3 regions of the Oceanisphaera avium genome follow, and region 3 is predicted to be linked to each of the others. Evidence: predicted binding sites of a transcription regulator. Region 3 holds the regulator's gene; each other region holds the start of a gene.
What was found. The regulator sigma-54, encoded in region 3, starts transcription at its own class of promoters, with help from an activator protein. The targets are predictions, from matches to a motif close to TGGCACNGTTTTNGCTT.

Region 1: flgF (flagellar basal-body rod protein FlgF) is a predicted target of sigma-54. The motif match lies at 2,478-2,494, and genes of this name have one in related genera.
Region 2: CBP12_RS06015 (FlgO family outer membrane protein) is a predicted target of sigma-54. The motif match lies at 1,408-1,424, and genes of this name have one in related genera.

What each region holds. Positions count from the first base shown of each region.
Region 1 is NZ_CP021376.1:1,304,105-1,308,668, reverse strand. Features, by position in the region: gene CBP12_RS05970 (flagellar hook assembly protein FlgD) at 1-492, shown strand, start outside; gene flgE (flagellar hook protein FlgE) at 504-1,793, shown strand; gene flgF (flagellar basal-body rod protein FlgF) at 2,574-3,317, shown strand; gene flgG (flagellar basal-body rod protein FlgG) at 3,329-4,117, shown strand; gene flgH (flagellar basal body L-ring protein FlgH) at 4,168-4,564, shown strand, end outside.
Region 2 is NZ_CP021376.1:1,312,912-1,317,475, reverse strand. Features, by position in the region: gene CBP12_RS06020 (flagellar assembly protein T N-terminal domain-containing protein) at 205-1,353, opposite strand; gene CBP12_RS06015 (FlgO family outer membrane protein) at 1,651-2,403, shown strand; gene CBP12_RS06010 (LPP20 family lipoprotein) at 2,393-2,800, shown strand; gene flgN (flagellar export chaperone FlgN) at 2,916-3,329, opposite strand; gene flgM (flagellar biosynthesis anti-sigma factor FlgM) at 3,331-3,651, opposite strand; gene flgA (flagellar basal body P-ring formation chaperone FlgA) at 3,734-4,483, opposite strand.
Region 3 is NZ_CP021376.1:2,631,102-2,635,665, forward strand. Features, by position in the region: gene rapZ (RNase adapter RapZ) at 1-703, opposite strand, end outside; gene ptsN (PTS IIA-like nitrogen regulatory protein PtsN) at 713-1,159, opposite strand; gene hpf (ribosome hibernation promoting factor) at 1,162-1,449, opposite strand; gene CBP12_RS12135 (RNA polymerase factor sigma-54) at 1,473-2,927, opposite strand; gene lptB (LPS export ABC transporter ATP-binding protein) at 3,014-3,739, opposite strand; gene lptA (lipopolysaccharide transport periplasmic protein LptA) at 3,742-4,272, opposite strand; gene lptC (LPS export ABC transporter periplasmic protein LptC) at 4,241-4,564, opposite strand, start outside.

The DNA of each region.
Region 1 (4,564 bases), 1.3 Mb from region 3:
GGCATTAGTAAAATGGGTGAGCAGTTATCTGGCTTAAGTGAGGTAATGACTTCTAGCCAAGCGCTGCAGGCCTCAAGTCTAGTGGGCCAAAAAGTATTGCTACCCAGTAACATTGCTTATTGGGATCAAGCAGAGCCGGTAGACGGCGTGGCAGTAACGGGCGAGGGCGCTAATAACGTATTAGTGCGCATTGAAAATGAACAAGGTCAGTTAGTGCGCTCAATTGCGCTAGAGGGGCCACAGCGAGGCAACGTGCCTTTTACGTGGGATGGTTTACAAGAAAATGGCGAGCCTGCAGTAGCAGGGCGCTACAAAATTAAGATCAGCGGCTTAGTGAATGATAAGCGTGAAGATCTTAATGCATTGGCCTTTGGCCGGGTAGATAGCGTCACTTTGGGTAGTGCTAATAGTCCGACTTTGGTTAATTTATCTGGTTTAGGGGGTGTTCCTTTGAACCAAGTACTTGAAATTGCTGGCCGTAAAGCGGCGTAAGGAGCACAACTATGTCTTTTAATATTGCCCTAAGCGGCGTTAACGCAGCCCAAAAAGACCTCGACGTTACTGCAAATAACATCGCTAACGTTAACACCATCGGTTTTAAAGAGTCGCGCGCCGAGTTTGCTGATGTCTATGCCAACTCTATTTTTGCTAACGCCAAAACTCAAACCGGTAGTGGTGTACAAACCGCCGCCGTATCGCAGCAGTTTCACCAAGGCGCACTGCAATTTACCGATAACTCGCTCGATATGGCGATTAACGGCAGTGGCTTCTTTGTGGTGTCTAACGAAATTGGCTCACTGGATCGTACCTTTACTCGAGCTGGCGCATTTCGCTTAAATAACGAAGGCTTTGTAACTAACTCTCAAGGGCACTTTTTACAAACCTATAAAGCGAACAGCGACGGCTCCCCTGCTGGCTTAGGCATTAATAGCACACAGCCGCTGCGCATACCAGATAAAGCCGGCCAGCCGCAGCAAACTGCAGAAGCTCGCACCAGCGTTAACTTGCCGGTAAAAGCTAATGCCATGGACCGAGTCGCGACCCCTTTTGATCGCGAAGACTCCGCGACCTATACCTCGTCCACTTCGATGACGATTTATGACTCTATGGGTGATACACATACGCTCACTCAGTATTTCACTAAGATTGGTCCTAATCCGAATGTTGTTCCTGCTATCACTGGCAACCAATGGGAAATGCGGGTGGCAGTTGATGGACAAATGAAACAAGGTGGTACGCCTGCCAGTGATACCTTGGATTTAACCTTTGATAACAGCGGCGTATTAACTGCTCCATTACCTACAGAGTTTGAGACGGTTGCTTTAGGTTTTACTAATGGTTCAGACGCAGGTCAAAAGATAAACATTAAGATCCCTGATGCCACGCTTAACTCCGGTGCCTTTGAGATCACTGAGTCTCGCCAAGACGGTACTACAGTAGGGCGTTTAACTAAGGTGGATGTGGGCCCGGATGGGTTAGTACAAGCCACTTACAGTAATGGCTCTACAGAAAATTTAGGCATAGTGGCCATGGCGCGCTTTCCTAACGAGCAGGGCTTAACGCAAATTGGTGATACCCAATGGCGCCAATCTTTGTTATCGGGCGAGGCAGTTACCGGCCAGCCTAATACTGGTATTTTCGGTAAGGTAAGTGTGGCGGCGTTAGAGCAATCTAACACCGACTTAACCTCCGAGCTGGTCGATTTAATTACCGCGCAGCGTAACTTCCAAGCTAACTCGCGGGCGCTAGAAGTGAACAGTACACTGCAACAGACCATACTGCAGATCCGTTAAGGCATAGCTCGAAGCTTTAAGCTATAAGAAAACTCTAACACCGCTCTTACAAAGAGCGGTTTTTTTTATTGCCCTCATCCTGATACTGAGTTGTTGTTCGCATGACGGCTCTAGGATTTGCTCTGCTTTTGCCGTCATCCTGACGCACGTCAGGATCTCGCCTTTAGGTTTAAAGAAAAAATGCTAAGTGCAAGATACCGGAGCAGGTCCGGTATGACGGCTGCTGAATCTGCTATGTTCTTGTTGTCATCCTGACGCACGTCAGGATCTCGCCCTTAGGTTTAAAGAAAAAATGCTAAGTGCAAGATACCGGAGCAGGTCCGGTATGACGGCTGCTGAATCTGCTATGTTCTTGTTGTCATCCTGACGCACGTCAGGATCTCGCCTTTAGGTTTAAAGAAAAAATGCTAAGTGCAAGATACCGGAGCAGGTCCGGTATGACGGCTGCTGAATCTGCTACGTTCTTGTTGTCATCCTGACGCACGTCAGGATCTGGTGTTAGTGTATTAAACAATAAAGCGAGATCCCGAAGCTTCGTCATGCCGAGCTACGACCCGGTATCAGGATGACAGCGAGTTCGAGATGCCAGCTACAGAGTTCGAGATGCCAGCTACAGTATAGTGCTACCCAGCTCAGCATTTGTTTTCCTCTCCTCACGCTTCACACCTTACTTCTTACATTTTGTGGCACCTTTCTTGCATTGTATTTAAACAATTCGCTGGCTAGCCTGTTGGCCCAGTATTAATCAGTACTTATTCGACCAAGGTCGACGGAGCTGAAATGGATAAATTGCTTTATATCGCCATGTCTGGCGCCAAAGAGAACATGCACAGCGTGGCCGTGCGCTCTAATAACTTGGCCAATGCCAATACCACCGGCTTTAAAGCCGACATGGAGCAAGCGCGCGCCATGCAAGCGTTTGGTGAAGGTGCGCCAACGCGCGTGTTTGCCATGACAGAGCGCCCTGGGCAAAATTTTGCCACCGGACCCATTCAAACCACAGGTCGAGATCTTGACGTTGCCGTGGCAGGAGAAGGTTGGCTGGCGGTGGAATCTAAAGATGGCAGTGAAGCTTATACCCGTTTTGGTAACTTGCAGGTGGCTCCTGATGGCCGCTTGCAAACCAGCACCGGTTTAAACGTATTAGATGATAATGGTGGCGCGATTATTTTGCCGCTGCCATTAGAGAAAATGGAAATAAATAAAGACGGTACTATCTTTGCGCGCCTTGAAGGGGAACCCACCGATGGCGGTGAAGAGCTACAGCGCATTAAAACCGTGTTGCCTAATAATGCCGAGATTGAAAAAGGCCAAGATGGCTTATTTCGCCGTAAAGACGGACAAGTTGAGGCAGCTTCGGCTCAAGTGCAATTAATTGCCGGCGCGCTGGAGGGCAGTAACGTCAATCCCGTATCAGAAATGACCCACTTAATTGATTTGCAACGCCGCTTTGAAACCCAATTAAAAATGATGAGTCATGCAGAAGAAAACGATAAAGCCCATGCTCAGCTGCTGCGCATCTAAAGGAGAATGTAATGAACCCAGCATTATGGATCAGTAAAACCGGTTTAGACGCTCAGCAGACCAATATTTCGGTCACCTCAAATAACTTAGCGAACGCCAGCACCGTGGGCTTTAAAAAAGGCCGAGCGATTTTTGAAGACTTGCTCTATCAAAATATTCACCAGCCCGGTGGCCGAGCCTCAGCCGATACCAACTTACCCTCCGGCTTAATGTTAGGTGCCGGTAGTAAAGTGGTTGCTACGCAAAAAACCTTTACCCAAGGTAGCGTGCAAACCACAGATAACGCGCTGGATGTGATGATTGATGGCCGTGGCTTTTTTGAAGTATTGCTACCCGATGGCACCACCAGTTATACCCGAAATGGTCAGTTTGCGCTGAACGAAGAGGGCGTGATTGTTACTCCAGGTAACGGTTATCCGCTACAGCCAGAAATGCAAATTCCTGAGAACGCGCAAAGCATTAGTGTAGGGACTAACGGTGAAGTCTCGGTGCAAATGGCCGGCCAAGCCGAGGCCCAAATCATTGGTCAGTTAATTATTACCGACTTTGCTAACCCTGCGGGTTTACAGCCAAAGGGTGAAAACTTGTATTTAGAAACCCAGTCCAGTGGTGCTGCGATGCAAGGCATTGCCGGTGCTGATGGTTACGGCACCATTAAGCAGGGCATGTTAGAAACCTCTAACGTTAACGTGACCGAAGAATTAGTGAACCTTATTCAAGCGCAGCGCGTGTATGAGATGAACTCTAAGGTGATTTCATCGGTAGATGACATGCTGGCGTATATTAACCAGCAGTTGTAACGCAGGCGCGATAAATTAATAGCAGTTAGTTAATAAAGGTAGGAATAGATATGCGCAAACACATAACGGTAATAAGTGCAGTGGTGATTGCAGGCTTAAGTTTAGCCGGCTGCTCCAGCACGCCTTATACGCCTAAGCCTGACGATCCGGCGTTTGCGCCTGTTATTCCTAGCTTAAGTGAGCGCCAACTTGAGCCTAATGGTTCTATTTTTCAAGAAAGTTATGCCAACAGTTTGTACTCTGATGTAAAAGCGCACAGCGTAGGCGACATTATTACCGTGGAGCTGGCGGAGTCTACTCGTGCGCAAAAGCGCGCTACGACCCAGCAAGGTAAAGACTCCAGCTTTAATATTGGCACACCTACCTTGGGCGGCTCGGCGTTAGCGGTGGCGGGTTATCCACTTAGTGCTTCTATGTCGAGCGGCAATGAGTTTGATGGCCAAGCGA
Region 2 (4,564 bases), 1.3 Mb from region 3:
TGGCGGCGACCGTATCTCGCTTTGATGTTTAAGGTCTATAGATTAAACCGAGATCCTGACGTGCGTCATGATGACGGCAAAGGGCTGGCGGTGTTTTTCCTGATAGCTTACGGCTGATAGTTAGTCGTCTTACCGGTACTTAATCTACGTCATGCTGAACTCGATTCAGTATCAGCATAACGGCAAAGGGCTGGGCGCTAACTATTATTTTACCGAGGTCAGCATGTCGCCAGGCGTAATACGAATTTGGCGAGCCGCGGCATCGGCGGGTGCCAATATGCTGTAATCGGTATGACTTTGTTGTACCACAAATTGCGCTTTAGACGAGGTTTCGCTATAAAAGCCCGGCTGTAACTGGCGCCGGTGAATCAGTGTAAATCGATCGCCTGGCTGAATGCCGGCTTGGCGGCCTAAGTCCATTAAAATCCCTTCATCAGATTGCTGCAAAATATGCGCTATCGCTTTCATGCACGATTGTGCTTTTACTATATCGCGGGCAATACGTTGTAATAGTTGGTCGGCGGCGACGCCATAAGAAGATTGCCAAAAGCTTTGTTGTGCCACATTGACCTTGTCATGCTTTTTAAAGGTCCACGGCGCTTCAATATGATATTGCTGCGAAATTAAGCGCTCGCCGGTGAAGCTGTCTTCTAAGTGAATGGTGATTGAAAATTGGCGCACTTGGCGTTTTTTTTGCCAAGCTAACCAGTTGCCATCTTCCATACTAATGTCATTGATCACCCCACTGAGCAGCAGGCGCGATTGTTGTTTATTAGCCAGTACATCACTGCCTTTACGTAGGCCTTGGCTGCGCGGTAGGTGAGAGTCGGTTAATAATTGATGATCAAGTTGAGTCATTAAGTTGACGCTATTCGCCAAATGCTGGGCTAAGCGTTGGCTGCTCGCGTGTCCCAGTTCATAAATTTGCCCAAATCGGCCTTGCTCAGGATATTGCAGCGCAAAGGGCGTTAGGCTAATGCCAGGGCGATAACGGCTAGCGCACTGGGCTTGTACTTGCTGAGGGTTGGGCCAAATATCGGCGCGCAAGGTCAGCCATAACCGTCCTTGTGAGCGGCGCTCATTAGTCACTACATAATCCATTAGCTCACCTTGAGCGGCAATATCCAGTCGCTGGCCAGAAAGCGCCCCATTAGTAACGGACTGTACCGTCGCCACCGAGGCGCCTGCTTGAAGTAGGGCGTCGGTAAGAGCTTGCTCCATGGCTTGCTGGCGCGCCATTTCTATTCCTTGGCCAAGGGGCGCCGAGCCTTCTGCTTGATACCAGTCAGCCTGCGCGCTAAACGCAAGCGGCAGTAGTAATACTAATGTGGGCAACAGGGCTTTTTTTGACACGATAGCGTCCTAGTTAGCAGCGAGCAAAAGATATATGGCTCAGCAATCAATTGTTGGCAAGGTTTATGCAAAAAGCTTGCCTACTAGTAATATTAAATAGTCAGCAAGATGACTCTTAGCGCTTCAGCCTTTGCTAGCCGCGGCTAGCGCGTTATTAATGATAAATAAAGCGTAGTGAAATAAACGGCATTTTTTTGCCGCTTAGGTTAGGAAATGCGGGCGAGCAGTAAAGTTTGCCAGTGCTAGGCCGATAGCCTTAGTCAGCTAGCCCAAGTGGGCATTTTATTTTATGGAGTCATGATGACCAGATCTCTTATTCTGCTAATGGTACTAGGGCTAAGTGCTTGTACCAATACAGAAGAGCAGCAGTTTGATGCTAATAATCATTATCTGCCCCATGATCATGCGGCTCATTATATTAATCGCAAACCCTTAGGGCCATTAGTTGCACCTGAGGTATCGCCTCGTCATAGCCAAGATGGCATTCCGATGCGCATGAGTGCGGGTACGCGCAGTGCGTATTTACCTCAAGCTGGGCCTTCTTTAGTGGGCGGGCAAACGCAATTACAGCAACATATGTCAGCATTGGCTTATCGTTTAGTATCCAGTGGTCACCAATTAAATGCGGGCTCTGGCATCGCCGTTAGTGGTTTTGTGGATCAAGAAGATTATAAAACACAAAGTGAATTTGGCCGCTTATTGTCAGAGACCATGATGTTTCAACTTAATCAATATGGCTTGCGGGTAGTGGACTTTAAAACGCTGCCTTTTATTCGCATTACTCCTGAGGGCGATCTCAGTACGAGCCGCGATTATCGCCAACTTAGCTCACGCATTGGCGCTCAATATTTAGTTCACGGCACCATTAGTGATACCTCTGGTGGTAAATTAGTGAATGCGCGCTTAATTTCCATGGGCGATAACAGCGTGATTGGGAGCGCCCAGCAGTTTATTCCACAGTATTTGGTGGCCAGTTTAGTTAAAGCCCAAGGGCCAGAGCCAAAAGTACAAGTAATTACCCCTGAATATAGGAGCCGTTATGCTAAATAAGCGTGGGCTATTAATTGCTTTATTGTTATGGCCATTAGTTGCCTGTAGCCAACAGCCAACGGGGGGCCCCAAGGCGGCTAAAAATCATTTGTATGCTGTAGGATATGCACCTATTAGCTTGCAACAGCCACAAGATCCGCAGCAAAAATTACTCCACGCCATGCGCGCCTCTAAATTAGACGCTTATCGTGAGCTAACCGAACAACTCAGTGGGGTATTAACTTCTAGCTCTAGCGTAACTAACAGCAATATTTTACAAGATGGCCCTGTCACTAACAGTAGCCGCGGTGTGGTGCGCGGTGCGCGCGTAGTGAACAGTTATCCCGATGGCGATATGTACATTACTGAGTTAGAGCTAGATTTAAAACTGTATGAAAATCTGCGCCTTGGACGATAAAGAACGAGAGATACCGGAGCCGTCATGCAGAACTTGATTCAGTATCGGTATGACGAAAAACAGCCGTCATCCTGGCGAAAGTCAGGATCTTTCAATTTAGCGTTTAACAGTAAAACTACACTTTAAAGCCGCTGCCTTTATTGATGCCTTTAGTATGACCTTTTTGATCGTAAGTCATGCTTTGGCGCTCGTGCAGACGGCTTAAAATATTAGCGAGCTGGCGCACGCCATTTAGAGATTGTTCAAGTAATTGCTCGGCGACCGCACTTTGCTCTTGGCAGGTAGTGACTAATTGACGAAGACTGTCTACTTGCGGTTGAAAATCAGTGGTTAAACGCTCGCGCTCTTCATGACTTGCCAGCTCTGCATCGGTATTTTGAATATTAATCAGCAGTGTCTGTTTGCGCTCAGCTAAGGCGGGTAAGTCTAGTGCTTGGCGTTTTACGATCAACTCAAGCTCTTGTTGAGTGATCTCTAACAAAAGCTCAAGTTGGGATTTCTGTTGAGTTAATAGCGCAGCAAGCGACATATTAGAGGCCTTCTAAATCCTGTTCAAAACGGGAGATATTGGCTGCCAGTCGATCGCTGTCTACGTGATAGCTGCCCTCGTTAATGGCTTTTTTCAGCGCTTCAAGACGAACACTATTGTCTGGCGCTGGCGCATTTGCCAAAGATTGCTGCACTTGGCTCAAGTGTTTTGCTTGGGAGGTAAGAGTAACCGAGTCTTGCTTAGCCACGCTGGTGCTGGGTGCGGCCGTGCTCGGGGTGTCTGTGCTCACGTTTTGCTTAAATTTGTTAGCAGGAAGTGGGGCATTAGTGCCAACTCCTGAAGGTAATTTGTCGATAGCCATAATATGAAAGTCCTATTTTGCTGCTGCGTACAAGGGTATCGGCGTGGACTTTAATAACTTTAGGAATAATTAGCAGCCAACTTTATAGTCGCACTTGTACTTGGCCGGCGCTAATAATGCGCGCACTGATCTCTCGGCCTGAGTTCACGTTACTGACTCTAATACTATCATTAAAAGTGCCATCTTCTTTAGCGATGCCGTCGGTTTTAATAGTTAAGCCACCGGTTTGGGCCAAAATGCTGACTCTATCGCCTTTGCACACTACACATAATTGGCTGCTTAAAATAGGTTGTCCGGCGCGCAAGTCTCGTTTGCTACGCGAGCCAATAAGCTCGCTAGGATCACTAAAAATATCACCGCGCAATAACACTTCATCTTGATAATCCACGCTTAGGTGCTGCGCCTGTAACAAAGTATTGCGTGTAATAGGGTCAGCCGCCGTGACTACCGGCTTAAGTATTTTAACTCGCACCGGCACAAAAATCTCCCAGCCGGGGTTTTCATGACACTTTAAATACACGTGGGTATTGCGCTTTACATCTCCTGAACCGCGAATATCAGCGGTTAACTGTCCTAGACATTCGGTTAAGGCAAGGCGCGTATCTATGCTAGCCGCTTGAACCAACAATTTATCTTCTGGTTGCAAGGGGACGAGATCTTTAACGTACTGCTCTGCGTAGCGGCGAATTTCATCGTGCACACTACTGCCACCTAAAGATTGTGCTTGCGCTGTGGTAGCGGTGAGCAGTAAGAGAAACAGCGCGCCAAGCCCGAGTAAAGTGCTAATACGTGAAAAAGCGGCTGTTAATATTAATAAAATTCTTTTAAGCATTCTGCCCTCTTGGCCGATATGTAAATTAAGTGGCCGATGTCACGTCTCGGTTATGCGCGAATGGCGCCAGTTTTTAGCGGG
Region 3 (4,564 bases):
AGTGGGGCATCCAGGTGACCAGTAAGTTTTCGATTTGCCAAAGGTACTTAGTCACTTCCAGCTGGCTATTTAAATAGGTAGCTACCGGTTCATCCCGGCCGTTGAAAGGCCTAAGTTCATCAATCCAGTGGGGATTAGGCAAGAAGCGGGCATCAAAGACGAAGTCGGCATCTTGAGAGATACCAAATTTATAGCCAAAAGACTCAAATACCCAATTTAGCTCGCGCTCTTTCTTACCTAGAATGCGCGCGCGAATAATTTCGCTTAAGTCATGAATACTTAACTCTGAGGTATCAATACGCAAGTCAGCCTCAGAAGATAAGGGGGCCAATAAGTGCGTTTCTTCACGAATGGCCTCATCGAGCGTTAAGCTCAAGCGAGACAGCGGGTGGAGACGGCGAGTATCACCAAAGCGGCGGATCAGCGCTGCATTATCGGCATCAATAAAGATACTGGATAAATTCACGCTCTCAAGCGCGCGGACATCGTTTAAACAAGCTTCTAATTTTTCGCTGCTATCGGGGAGGTTGCGCACATCGATACTCACCGCCACTTCGCCAGGCTTATTTAAGCGCATTTTAACTAACTGGGGGAGCAGCTCTACTGGCAAATTATCGACACAGTAATAGCCTAAATCCTCAAGTACCCGTAACGCCACGGTTTTACCCGATCCAGAACGACCACTGACGATGACCAGCTGCATATCGGCTCCTTAGGAAGAGATCATGATCTGATAGAGCTCGTCGTCGCTTTTAGCTTGGCGCAGCTGCTTACAGATCTGCTTATCACTGAGCTTTTCTGCAATCAATGACAAGGTTTTAAGGTGTTGTTTACACTCTTGCTCAGGCACGAGCAAGGCAAACACTAAACTAACGGGCTGATTATCGATGGCATCAAATTCCACCGGCTCAGCAAAAGTGAGTAGCACAGCGGTGGCTTGGTTTTCATCACCAATACGACCATGAGGAATAGCAATGCCGTTGCCAATACCGGTACTGCCCATTTTTTCCCGTGCTAAAAGGCAGTCAAACAATTGTTGACTGCTAACGTTGAGGTGTTCTGCGGCGAGCTCGCTGATAATTTCCAGCGCCCTTTTTTTGCTCGAGCAAGGGACGGCACTTCGCGTGCAGTCCCTGCTTAGAATATCGGCGACTTCCATGGTTATTTTTGCTTGAGCTTCTCTTTATGTTTAATAACTTGGCGATCGAGTTTGTCGAACAAACCGTCGATGGCAGCGTACATGTCTTCTTGTTGACAAGTGGCAAAAATTTCACCACCGCTGAGATGAATTTTAGCTTCGGCAATTTGCTGTAGCTTCTCTAGCGTTAACACCACATGCACTATGGTGATGTTATCAAAATGGCGCTCGAGTTTAGCGAATTTATTATTTACATAATCACGTAATGACTCAGTGATTTCAACATGATGTCCGGTCAAGTTTATTTGCATAAGATCTTCCTTCTAGGTTCGCCCTACAGCAGGCGTTTACGCTGATTGGAAGGGGGTATGGCCAGTGACTCACGATACTTGGCTATGGTCCGTCTGGCCACTTGTATCCCCTGTTCGGCCAATAGTTGAGCGATTTTACTGTCACTCAATGGCTTTACTGGGTTCTCTGCCGCGACGAGTTTCTTAATAAAGGCGCGAATCGCAGTGGAAGAACACTCACCGCCACTTTCGGTGCCTACGTGGCTTGAGAAAAAATACTTTAACTCAAACACTCCTTTAGGAGAGTGCAAAAATTTCTGAGTAGTAACGCGAGAAATAGTCGACTCATGCATCTCTACTACTTCGGCGACTTGGTTGAGTACCATGGGCTTCATTGCCTCAGCACCATACTCAAAGAATGCCTGTTGTTGTTCAACAATACAATTAGCAACCTTGAGTAAGGTCTCATTTCTGCTTTCTAAACTCTTGATAAACCACTTTGCATCTTGAGTATGTTGGCGAATAAACTGGCCATCTGCGCCTTGCTTACCTTGTGCCATAGCGGCATAGGTTTGGTTTAATCGCACCTTAGGCAAGGTCTCTAAATTGAGCTCGGCTTTCCATATGCCTTGTTGTTTGGTCACTAATACATCGGGAATGACATATTCAGAGTTATGCTGCAATAAGGTATTACCGGGGCGCGGTTCTAGCTGTTGGATTAAAGCTAACACATCTCTTAGCTCGTCTTCTTTAAGCCGAGTAAGGCGCTGTAAGGTACGATAGTCGCGATTACCTAATAGCTCCATGTGTTCATCGATAAGCAAGAGCGCTTCGTCGAGCCATAAGGTCGTGGGCTCAAGCGCCAGTAACTGTATTCGCAAACACTCTTGTACGCTGCGCGCGCCTACGCCCAGTGGATCAAAATGCTGAATTCGCTTTAGAACCGCCGTCACTTCGTCGGCTTCTATGGCTTGGTCACCGCCATTGACCGCGGCCAAGATATCTTCTAGCTCGACGCTGAGATACCCAGCGTCATCAATCGCGTCAATAATGGCTAAGGCAATGGCCTGGTCGGTCTCACTAAAGGGCGTAAGCTGCATTTGCCATAATAAATAATCTTGCAGAGTCTCGGTGGTTTCACCCTGATAAAGCGTATCTTCTAATCCCTCAGGAACTCCCCCGGTGCCTGCCGTACCTGCAGAGGCGGTATAAATATCGTCCCACTGGGTATCCATGGGCATTTCATCAGATAGTTGATGCTGCTCCATGGCTTTATCGGTGGCCATTTGCTCGTCTTGAGCGCTAGGGAGCGGCGCTAATTCTTCATCTAACGCCGACTCGTCGGCTTCTTCTTGCTCTAACAGCGGATTATTTTCCAGTGCTAGTTGAATTTCTTGCTGCAACTCCAGACTCGACAGCTGCAACAAACGAATCGCTTGTTGCAGCTGCGGGGTCATAGTGAGTTGTTGCCCCATACGTAATTGAAGAGTTGGCTTCATAGTTGTAAAAACCCTTTCATAGCAACCAAAAGTCCTTTCTTATCAACTGCAGGGGAGGGCTGTTTTAACATCATCTAGGAGGATGCTTACAGGCTAAATTGCTCGCCTAAATAGACTTTTTTCACCTGTTCGTTAGCGAGAATTTCTGCGGGGGTGCCAGCGGCAATGCGATGGCCATGGCTAACAATATAAGCGCGCTCACACACATCAAGCGTTTCTCGAACGTTATGGTCAGTAATCAACACCCCTAAGCCACGATCACGCAAGTGCAAGATAATTTGCTTAATATCCAACACCGAAATGGGATCAACCCCAGCAAAGGGTTCGTCCAATAAAATAAAGCGCGGATCGGCGGCTAACGCGCGGGCAATTTCTACTCGTCGGCGTTCCCCACCCGATAAGCTCATGCCCTGGCTGTGGCGAATATGGCCAATGTTAAACTCTTCGAGCAGCTGTTCCATTTTTTGCTCGCGCTCATTGGCTGTTAAATTTTTACGGGTTTGTAGCACCGCCATAATATTATCCGCCACACTTAAGCGGCGAAAAATAGACGCCTCTTGAGGTAAATAACCAATACCTGAGCGGGCGCGCACATGCATAGGCTGGTGGCTAATGTCTTCATCGTCAATGGTAATGCGGCCAGCATCGCGCTGCACTAAGCCCACTATCATGTAAAAAGAAGTGGTTTTACCCGCACCATTTGGGCCTAGTAGGCCCACAATTTGACCGGTGTTAACGGTTAAGCTCACATCTGCTACCACTTGGCGGCCTTTATAGCTTTTTTGTAGACCGCGAGCTTTCAGGGTTGCCATGATTAAGGGTTAGCCTCTTTATTATTCATCTCTTGCAATTGCTCAGGCAAAAATACGGTTTTTACCCGTCCTTGATTGCCTTGACCTTGCGCCTCCATTTGCTCGCGGTCGATGTCATAGCGAATACGATAGCCGGTCACTATGTTATCGTTTTGCTTTAATTGTGCATTATTGAGCAAAGTAATGGAGCGAGTTTTAATGTCATAGGTAATCTGTTTAGCCTGAGCGTTTACCGGCTGGCCGCTGTCTAGTACTTGATAGTAAGTGGCAGGTGAGCCGTACGCGGTCATGGTTTGCAAGCCTTTATCATTACGGGTTACCACTAATTTAGCGGCGCGCACATCGAGTGTGCCTTGTTTAACGATAACATTATCGGTAAAGGTCACTTTATTGTTGGCCAGCTCCACCAATTGACTGCCTGCATCTATGGTGACGGGCTCTTTATAATCGGCTTCTTTAGCTTGAGTGGTACTCATGCTCAGCACTAATAGTGCCGCAAAGCTAAGGAGTCGTGTAGGTTGCCTGAGTATCATGCAGTAGTTCCACCGTTTGTTGATCAATCTGTCCCAGTAACCCTTGGCCGTGGGCCTGATAAGTGGGGCTGCTCAGCTGTACCGCACGATTTGAGCGTAGCTGATTATTAATAAAATCCAGTTCTAAGTATTCAGTGGTCAGGGTTTTGATCACGGCCTGAGCTTGTAAACCCTTGCCGATGACATTGCCATTTAATACGGCGTTGTCATCGGTGTTAATCATGCCCTCGTCGCCACTGAGACGCCACTGCGGCTCACCATTGGGGGTGTAAAGCAAGATAACAGGTTTTTC